One region of the Variovorax durovernensis genome, then DNA from elsewhere that is predicted to be linked to it. Evidence: riboswitches for the same ligand, from Rfam matches in the RefSeq annotation. Region 1 holds a riboswitch; the other holds the start of a gene.
What was found. Region 1 has a riboswitch for glycine ahead of gcvT (glycine cleavage system aminomethyltransferase GcvT). Riboswitches for the same ligand answer to the same signal wherever they lie in the genome.
Positions count from the first base shown of each region.

Region 2: another riboswitch for glycine. It lies ahead of ACWV14_RS28255 (D-amino acid dehydrogenase); the one in region 1 lies ahead of gcvT (glycine cleavage system aminomethyltransferase GcvT).

Region 1 covers NZ_CDRNCW010000001.1:2,706,738-2,711,141, forward strand. Annotated here, with positions in the region: gene gcvP (aminomethyl-transferring glycine dehydrogenase) at 1-323, opposite strand, end outside; gene gcvH (glycine cleavage system protein GcvH) at 372-743, opposite strand; gene gcvT (glycine cleavage system aminomethyltransferase GcvT) at 804-1,976, opposite strand; glycine riboswitch at 2,022-2,134, opposite strand; glycine riboswitch at 2,147-2,237, opposite strand; gene ACWV14_RS12910 (alkene reductase) at 2,291-3,415, opposite strand; gene ACWV14_RS12915 (PaaI family thioesterase) at 3,430-3,942, opposite strand; gene ACWV14_RS12920 (hypothetical protein) at 3,942-4,404, opposite strand, start outside.
Region 2 covers NZ_CDRNCW010000001.1:5,967,675-5,972,078, forward strand. Annotated here, with positions in the region: gene rfbD (dTDP-4-dehydrorhamnose reductase) at 21-911, opposite strand; gene rfbB (dTDP-glucose 4,6-dehydratase) at 908-1,978, opposite strand; glycine riboswitch at 2,093-2,184, shown strand; glycine riboswitch at 2,196-2,312, shown strand; gene ACWV14_RS28255 (D-amino acid dehydrogenase) at 2,406-3,707, shown strand; gene ACWV14_RS28260 (FIST signal transduction protein) at 3,726-4,404, opposite strand, start outside.

The sequences.
Region 1 (4,404 bases):
TCGAGAATGTTGCGCAGGATGACACCCGGCGTGTGCGTGCCGTAGTAGCCCTGGCCGATGAAGTTCTTGAACACCTTGTTCTTCGACGCCATCGCCTTCAGCTCGGCCAGCGCGTCGGCTTCGGTCACGGGGGCCGGCAGCCGCATCGGTCGCGCGCGGCGGATGGCCGCGGGCACGATGCCGTCGATGAGCTCCGCCCGCGTTTCCGAGCCGATCACCGGCAGCATGCGCGCCTCGTCCGCCGCATCGATACCGATGTGGCGGGCGAGAAACTCTTCGGCGTTCTCTAGTTCTTGCAAAGAGGGAAGGGCGGGAATCGGCATGGCGGTGAGGGCTCGGGAGGAAGGGGGCTCGGAAGAAGAATCAGGCGATCAGGATTCGGCCGCGAACTTGTCGTAGCTGGCGGCGTCCAGCAGGGCGTCGAGCTGCGCGGGCTCGCTCAGCTTGACCTTGAAGAACCAGCCGGCGGCCAGCGGGTCGCTGTTGGCCAGCGACGGGTCGGCGCGCAGGGCTTCGTTGACTTCGGTGATCTCGCCCGACACGGGCATGAACACGTCGGCTGCGGCCTTGACCGACTCGACGACGCCGGCAACTTCGCCTTGCGCGAAGGTCTTGCCGACTTCGGGCAGGTCGACGAACACCACGTCGCCCAGCGCGTCCTGCGCATGCACGGTGATGCCGACGGTGGCTGCGTCGCCTTCGGCCGACACCCATTCGTGGTCCTTGGTGTACTTGATGCTCATGAGAAAACTCCTCGTGGAAAAAATGAATCGGGGTGCAGAGCCTAGCCGGGTCTGCCGCGTTCAGCCGCGGTAATAGCGGGTCGGCACGAAAGGCATGGTCGAGACTTCCATGGGCACCGGCTTGCCGCGCACGATGGCCTGCACGCGGGTGCCGGGCTCGGCGAAGGCGGTGGCCACGTAGCCCATGGCGATGCAGCGGTCGGCCGTGGGGCCGAGCAGCCCGCTGGTGACGATGCCGATGTCCTGGCCTTCGAAGGACTGCAGAAGCGTGCCGTCGCGCACCGGAATGCGCTCGAGCGCCACGAGGCCGACGCGCTTGCGCTTCAGCGTGTCGTGGTCGGTGTGGCCGGCGGTGCCAGCCGTGGCAGCGGCAAGCTGCGCGAGGATCTTCGCGGCGCCGGGGAAGCCGCCTTCGCGCGCGCCGCCCGCGCGGCGCACCTTCTGCATCGCCCAGTTGAGCGAGGCCTCGACCGGCGTGGTGGTGGTGTCGATGTCGTTGCCGTAGAGGCACAGGCCGGCCTCGAGCCGCAGCGAATTGCGCGCGCCCAGGCCGATGGGCTTGACCTCGGGCTGGGCCAGCAGCAGGCGGGCCAGTGCGTCGGCATCCTTGGCGGCCACCGAGATCTCGAAGCCGTCTTCGCCGGTGTAGCCGCTGCGCGTGATGAAGGCGGGAATGCCGCCGATCTGCACCGCGCCGCCGGTCATGAACACGAAGCGCTCGATGCCGGGCGACAGGCGCGCCAGCGTGGCCGCGGCCTGGGGGCCCTGCAGCGCGAGCAGGGCGTGGTCGGGCAAGGGCTGCACTTCGCAGCGGGCGCCGATCTTCTGCTGGATGTGGGCGATGTCGGCCACCTTGCAGGCGCCGTTGACGATCACGAAGAGCGAGCCGTGGCCTTCGTTGAAGAACATCAGGTCGTCGAGGATGCCGCCTTCGTCGTTCAGCAGCAGGCCGTAGCGCTGCTTGCCGGCGGGCAGGTCGATCACGTCGACGGGCATCAGGGTTTCGAAGGCGGCTGCGGCGTCGGGGCCGACGAGGCGCAGCTGGCCCATGTGGGAGATGTCGAACAGGCCGGCCGCGTCGCGCGTGTGCTTGTGTTCGGCCATGAGGCCGGCGGGGTACTGCACCGGCATGGAATAGCCGGCGAAGGGCACCATGCGGGCGCCGAGCTCCACGTGAAGGTCGTGCAGCGGCGTCTTGAGAAGTTCGGTAGCGGGTGCGGAGGAAGCGGCCACGGGGCACTCCAAAGGGGCAGACAAAATCCATGACGCAAGCCATGGGCCACCCCTGCTGTCCGCTTTACCTGAGAGATTCGCCCCACGATCGGGGTTTGCTCCTTCGGTGGGCCGCTGCGCCGTTTGCGGTACGGCGGCCTCTCTCCAGCAAGGAAACGCCGGTGTTTTCCGGCGCCTTGTCAGTCCTTTTGCCTGAGCGTTCGGGAAACCCCTGCGCCTTCGGCGGCCCCGGCTTGCGGGGCTCTCTCCTGACCTTCGAGAGTGTAGTTGATCGGCTAGGGCATGTTCCAAGGACTATCGGCCGGCCGCTCTGGTCAAGCGGTTGCCGTTGTGGCCTCGGAGCTTCCCAATGACGGATAGTCGGTATACCCCTTGGTGTTGCCGAAATAGAAAGTCGATGGGTCGGCCACATTCAGCCTGGCGCCGCCGGCAAAGCGAGTCACCAGATCCGGATTCGCGATGTACAGACGACCAAACGCCATCGCATCCGCAACTTTTTGCGCCAGCAATTCCTCCGCTGATTTCTGGTCGAAATTTCCGCAAAAAACCAGGCAATTCCTGAATCTTTCGCGTAGCCCCTGTCGGAATGCTGCAGTCAATGCAACGCCGCCCGCCCAGTCTGGTTCTGCGACATGCAGATACGCGATCCCCTTGGCGTTCAGGCTGTGGGCTAGCAAACAGGCCATTTGTTCGGCTTCGCTGTCGGCGATATCGTTGAATACCCCATTGGGCGATATGCGAACTCCGACCCTGCCTGCGCCGATGACAAGAGAGACCGCATCGACGATTTCTTCCAGGAAGCGGGCCCGATTTTCAAGAGAGCCGCCGTATTGGTCTGTCCGAAGGTTGGTATTCGTGGAAAGAAACTGGTTGATCAGATAGCCGTTGGCCGCATGAATTTCGACAAAGTCAAAGCCTGCCCGCTTTGCACGTTCCGCCGCTGCCGCGTACTGCGAGACGATCACGGAAATTTCATCGCCTGAAAGCTCCCTTGCTGGCTCGCAGCGCACTTCCTGGATTCGCCCGTCCTTGAAGACGCTTACCTTCGAGCGTCGTGTGGCGACGGCTGAAGGAGCGACCGGCTGCGCGCCGTCCGGCTGGTTCAGGCTGTGCGAGATGCGCCCCACGTGCCAGAGTTGCATTGCAATTCGGCCGCCCGCTTCGTGCACCGCTTTCACCACGCGGCTCCACGCACCTTCCTGCGCATCAGTGTAGATACCCGGTGTGCCGAAGTAGCCCTTGCCTTGGGCGCAGACCTGCGTGGCCTCGGTGACGATCAAACCGGCGGTTGCCCTCTGTGCGTAGTACCTGGCGGTCAGCAGTGTCGGACATTCCGTGCCGTTGGCCCGCATGCGCGTCATCGGCGCCATGAAGACGCGGTTGTTCAAAAGGGTGCCCGATATCGTGATCGGGCGCAGAAGTGGCGATGTCCGATTCATTGTGATCCCCAGCCTCAGGCTGGCTTGACGCGCCAGGGCGCCAGGACCTCGACCACGTTCGCCTCGAAGAGAAGGATGTCAGCCTGCCAGGCGAGCACCTGAACGATGGCTTTTCTTTCCGTCAATGCCGTCACGCTGGCCTGCAGCCGGGTTTCCGTAATCACGGCCGGGGCCTTGAAGTCCATGTTCATGTTGACGGTGAGCACTTGCAGTCGATCGGGTATGACCGAGTAAGTAGCGAGTCCGGCCCACTGGTCAACCAGGCCCGTGAGGTATCCGCCAAAGATGTTGCCGGTAGGCATCGCGGCATGCGAAGGTGGCGTGTAGACACCGGAGAGCCGTCCGTACTCCCAGCTCGCAGCGCATGGCGTGGCAAAAGGAAGGCCGATCGTCGCAATCGGGATCGGTGCGATATCGGTGCCGTCCACCACTTCATTCAATACCTTGCGGTATTTCGTCTTGATATCGAGGCCGGGGAATTCCGCCGGTCGCTCGCTCTCGCGTACCAACAGTTCAACATCAACCATCAGGTCGCTCCTTCCTTCGTCGTGGGTGAAACTGCAAGCGTCGAAAGCCAGTTTTCGAACGTCTCCATGCTTTCGACAATCAGTTGGGAGCAGGCGAGCACAGCCAGGTTCTGCCGCATACGGGTAATCGCCACCACGAACCGTCCAGCGTTGTGGGCTGTCAACATCTCCGCGGCTGTTCCCATGCTTGGCTCGTTGTTCGGCAGGAAGACGACGCAGACATCGCAGTTACCTGCCATCGCCGTCTGCCGGTGGAATATTTGCGTCAACTCCAGCAGCGCAGGGTCCAGGTCGGACCTGGCTACCTTGGGCGTCTGGAGCAAGGCGGTGTGCGCCTCGCGAATGCGTTCGCGGGAGGTTTGCAGGTTGTCCCACATTCGTTCGGCGGGGTCGTGCACCACGGCATTCGGAAAGTGGCGTCGGATGGCTCTTGCGATCGCCGGGCGGTACGACTGGTCCGCG
Region 2 (4,404 bases), 3.3 Mb from region 1:
CTTTGGTGTGTATTCGCTTCTCAGAGCGTCTCGCGCAGCATGCGCGCAACGCCTTCCTGCCAAGGCGGCAGGCGCAGGCCGAAGGTGGCCTGCAGCTTGGTAGTGTCCAGGCGCGAGTTGTGCGGGCGCTTCGCCGGGGTCGGGAAGGCGCTGGTCGGCACGGCCTCGACAGCCTGCGGGCCGGCCTTGAGCTCGACGCCGGCCTGCTGCGCCATTTCGAGCACGAAGCGCGCATAGCCGTGCCATGTCGTTTCACCGCCCGCAATCGCGTGATAGAGCCCGGCCTTGGCCGGATCCTGCAGCGCGGCGCGGATGGCATGGGCCGTCACGTCGGCCAGCAGTTCGGCACCGGTGGGCGCACCGAACTGGTCGTCGATGACGGTCAGCTTTTCGCGCTCCTTGGCCAAGCGCAGCATGGTCTTGGCGAAGTTGCCGCCGCGCGCCGCGTACACCCAGCTTGTGCGGAAGATCAGGTGCTTCGGGCAGTGCTGCGCCACCAGTTGTTCGCCTTCGAGCTTGGTCTGCCCGTAGACGCTGAGCGGGCCGGTAGCGTCGTCTTCCTTCCAGGGCTTGCTGCCGCTGCCGTCGAAGACATAGTCGGTCGAGTAATGCACCATCAGCGCGCCAATCTGCCGGGCGGCTTCGGCCACCACGCCGGGCGACGTGGCGTTGAGCTTGCGTGCGAATTCGGGTTCGCTCTCGGCCTTGTCGACGGCGGTGTGTGCTGCGGCATTCACGATCACGTCGGGGCGCACCTTCAACACTGTCTCGGCCAATTGCTCTGGCCGGCTGAAGTCGGCGTGGAAATCGGTGCTGTCGAAATCGAGCGCGACCAGTTCGCCCAGCGGCGCGAGGCTGCGTTGCAGTTCCCAGCCGACCTGCCCGCCCTTGCCCAGCAGCAGCAGCTTCATGCCGCGGCCTTTGCGTCGTACTGCTTTTCCACCCACTCACGGTAGGCGCCGCTTTGCACGTTGCGCACCCACTCGCTGTTCGCGAGGTACCACTCGACGGTCTTGCGGATGCCGGTGTCGAAGGTCTCGGCGGGCTTCCAGCCGAGCTCTGCTTCGAGCTTGCGTGCGTCGATGGCGTAGCGGCGGTCGTGGCCCGGGCGGTCCGTGACGTAGGTGATCTGTTCCTTGTAGGGCTTGCCGTCGGCCTTGGGGCGCAGCTCGTCGAGCAGCGCGCACACGGTGTTGACGATCTCGATGTTCGGCTTCTCGTTCCAGCCGCCCACGTTGTAGGTCTCGCCCAGTTTGCCGGCCTCGAGCACGCGGCGGATGGCGCTGCAGTGGTCCTTCACGTAGAGCCAGTCGCGCACCTGCATGCCATCGCCGTACACAGGCAGCGGCTTGCCGGCCAGCGCGTTGACGATCATCAGCGGGATCAGCTTCTCGGGGAAGTGGAACGGGCCGTAGTTGTTGGAGCAGTTGGTGGTGAGCACCGGCAGGCCGTAGGTGTGATGCCAGGCGCGCACGAGATGGTCGCTGGCGGCCTTGCTGGCCGAGTACGGGCTGTTGGGCTCGTATTTGTTCTCTTCGGTGAAGGCCGGGTCGGTCTTCGAAAGCGAGCCGTAGACCTCGTCAGTCGATACGTGCAGGAAGCGGAAGGCTGTCTTCTGGTCGGCCGGCAGCGCGCCCCAGAAGCCACGCACCGATTCGAGCAGGCGGAAGGTGCCGAGCACGTTGGTCTGCACGAAGTCTTCGGGGCCGTGGATCGAGCGGTCCACATGCGATTCGGCGGCAAAGTTGACCACGGCGCGCGGCTTGTGCTCGGCCAGCAGGCGGTCGACCAGGGCGCTGTCGCCGATGTCGCCCTGCACGAAGATGTGCTTCGGGTTGTTCTTGAGCGACGCGAGCGTCTCGAGGTTGCCGGCGTAGGTCAGCTTGTCGAGATTCACGACCGGCTCGTCGCTGTTCGCGATCCAGTCGAGTACGAAATTGGCGCCAATGAAGCCAGCGCCGCCGGTAACCAGGATCATGAGGTCCCCTGTTGTTGTGGAACGATCGCCCTGCGGCAAATCAACAGGCGATTATCCCATTGGCACGCTGGCCTTAATTCCGCGGTTGGCACCCGCGCAAGCCCCGCCTACAATCGACCCACTGCAGGAGAGCGGGCCACCAAATGGCCCTACCGAAGGCGCAAACTCCCATAAACGCTCAGGTCGGCCCGAACAGGGGGTCTGTACTGCATCAACTGAAACGCCGTCTGGAGAGCCATCGCACCGTTCAACATGGTCGCGATGCACCGAAGGAGCAAACCCTCTGCGGGCGCAGCGGGTGAATCTCTCAGGTACCGAGGACAGGGGGAGCGGCAACTTGGACAGCGGTCGTCCGGTTGCTTGCTATTAATTCAATAGTATTCACCCTCGCCCGCCGTTCAAGCGCAGCACCTCAAAGGTACTTGAAATGCGCGTGATCGTTCTTGGCGCCGGCTTGCTCGGCGTGACCTCGGCTTACTACCTCCAGCAACTCGGCCACGAAGTGACCGTGATCGACCGGCAGGCCACCCCGGCCGCCGAAACCAGCTTCGCCAACGGCGGGCAGATTTCCGTCAGCCATGCCGAACCCTGGGCCAACCCCAGCGCGCCTCTCAAGGTGCTGCAGTGGCTGGGCAAGGAAGATGCCCCGCTGCTGTTCCGCATCCGCGCCGACATGCGCCAGTGGCTGTGGGGCCTGCAGTTCCTGCGCGAATGCACGCCGGCGCGCACCCGCCACAACATCGAGCAGATCGTGCGTCTCGGCACATACAGCCGCTCGATGTTGCAACAGTTGCGCCGCGACACCGGCATTGCCTACGACCAGCGCACCCAGGGCATCCTCCATTTCTATACGACGCAGAAGGAGTTCGACGGCGCCCTTGCGCCCGCCGAGCAGATGCGCGCCCTGGGCTGCGAGCGCCAGGTCATCTCGGCAGACGAGGCCGTGAAGATCGAGCCCGCCCTCGCCCACATCCGCCCGAAACTGGCCGGCGCGACCTACACGGCAGAAGACGAGTCGGGCGACGCCAACCGCTTCGCACGCGAGCTGTCCCGGCTCGCGGCAGAAGCCGGCGTGAAATTCCTGATGAGCCACACCGTCACCGCCCTGCGCGAGGCCGGCGGCAGCATCGATCACGTGGAGGTCACCGATGCCGAAGGCCGCTTCCAGCGCATCCGCGGCGATGCCTTCGTGATGGCGATGGGCTCGCTGAGCCCGCTGCTTGCGGCGCCGCTGGGCATCCGCCTGCCGATCTATCCGGCCAAGGGCTATTCGGTCACGCTGCCCGTCAAGGACGCGTCCAAAGCCCACCAGGTCTCGCTGACCGACGACGAATTCAAGCTCGTGTTCTCGCGCTACACCTCGGAATCCGGCGACCGCCTGCGCATCGCCGGCACGGCCGAGCTCAACGGCTACGACCGCGACCTGAACCGCGTGCGCTGCGAAGCCATCGTGCGCCGCGTCGAAGAGCTGTTCCCCGGCGCCGGCGACACCACGCAGGCGCAGTTCTGGACCGGCCTGCGCCCCGCCACGCCGAGCAACGTGCCGCTGATCGGCAGGACCAAGCTCGCGAACCTGTTCCTGAACACCGGCCACGGCACGCTCGGCTGGACGCACGCCTGCGGCTCGGGCAAGTCGATTGCGCGCATCGTGAGCGGGCTCGCACCGGAGGTGGATTTCGCGTTCACGGGAATGCCGGCGCCGCAGCCGCGCGTGCTGCAACCGGCGTGATCGGCGGCTGAAAGGCGGTCAGTCGTTGGCCGTGAACACCGTCAGCACCCCGGTATACCCATACAGGTGGTGCCGCGCGATTTCTCCGGCGGCAAAGAACCCGACCAGCGGCACGTCGCCCAGCGCGTGCCGCACGATCTGCAACTCTGCGCCCGGCGCGCCGAAATGCGGCCCGCCACGCCCGGAACAGCTCACGTATACCGCTCCCGCGATGCGCCTTGCCGGATGCGGCGCCGCCTCGGCCTCGCCCGCCGCCACGGCGCGCGCGGTGGCCAGCGTCTGCTCTTCCGGCTCCAGCTCTTCACGGATCTCGGCGCAGATACGCATCAGGTCCAACCGCGCCGCCTGCGCATTGCGGCGGCAGAAGGTCAGGCGCATGCCGGCTTCGGCCGTGTCGGCAATCGCGATGCCGCGCCGCGTCGGGTCGAGCCCGATGATGTGGCGCACCAGCACGTCGGCGCCCAGGTCGCCGGTGCGGCGGATGCCGTCGCTGCCCGCATCGGCCAGACCGACCAGCGTGTTGCGCACGGCGTCGATGGCTTCCTGCGGCCGCTCCAGCGACACCTGCAGATCGGCCAGCAGCACGTCGAGCGCCGGTTCGCCGTCGAGCCTGAGCAACAGGTTGCCGTCGGCCTCCGTGATCTCTCTCTCGCGCACCGCGCCCGAGCGCAGCGGCTGGCAGCCCTGCGTGACGCGC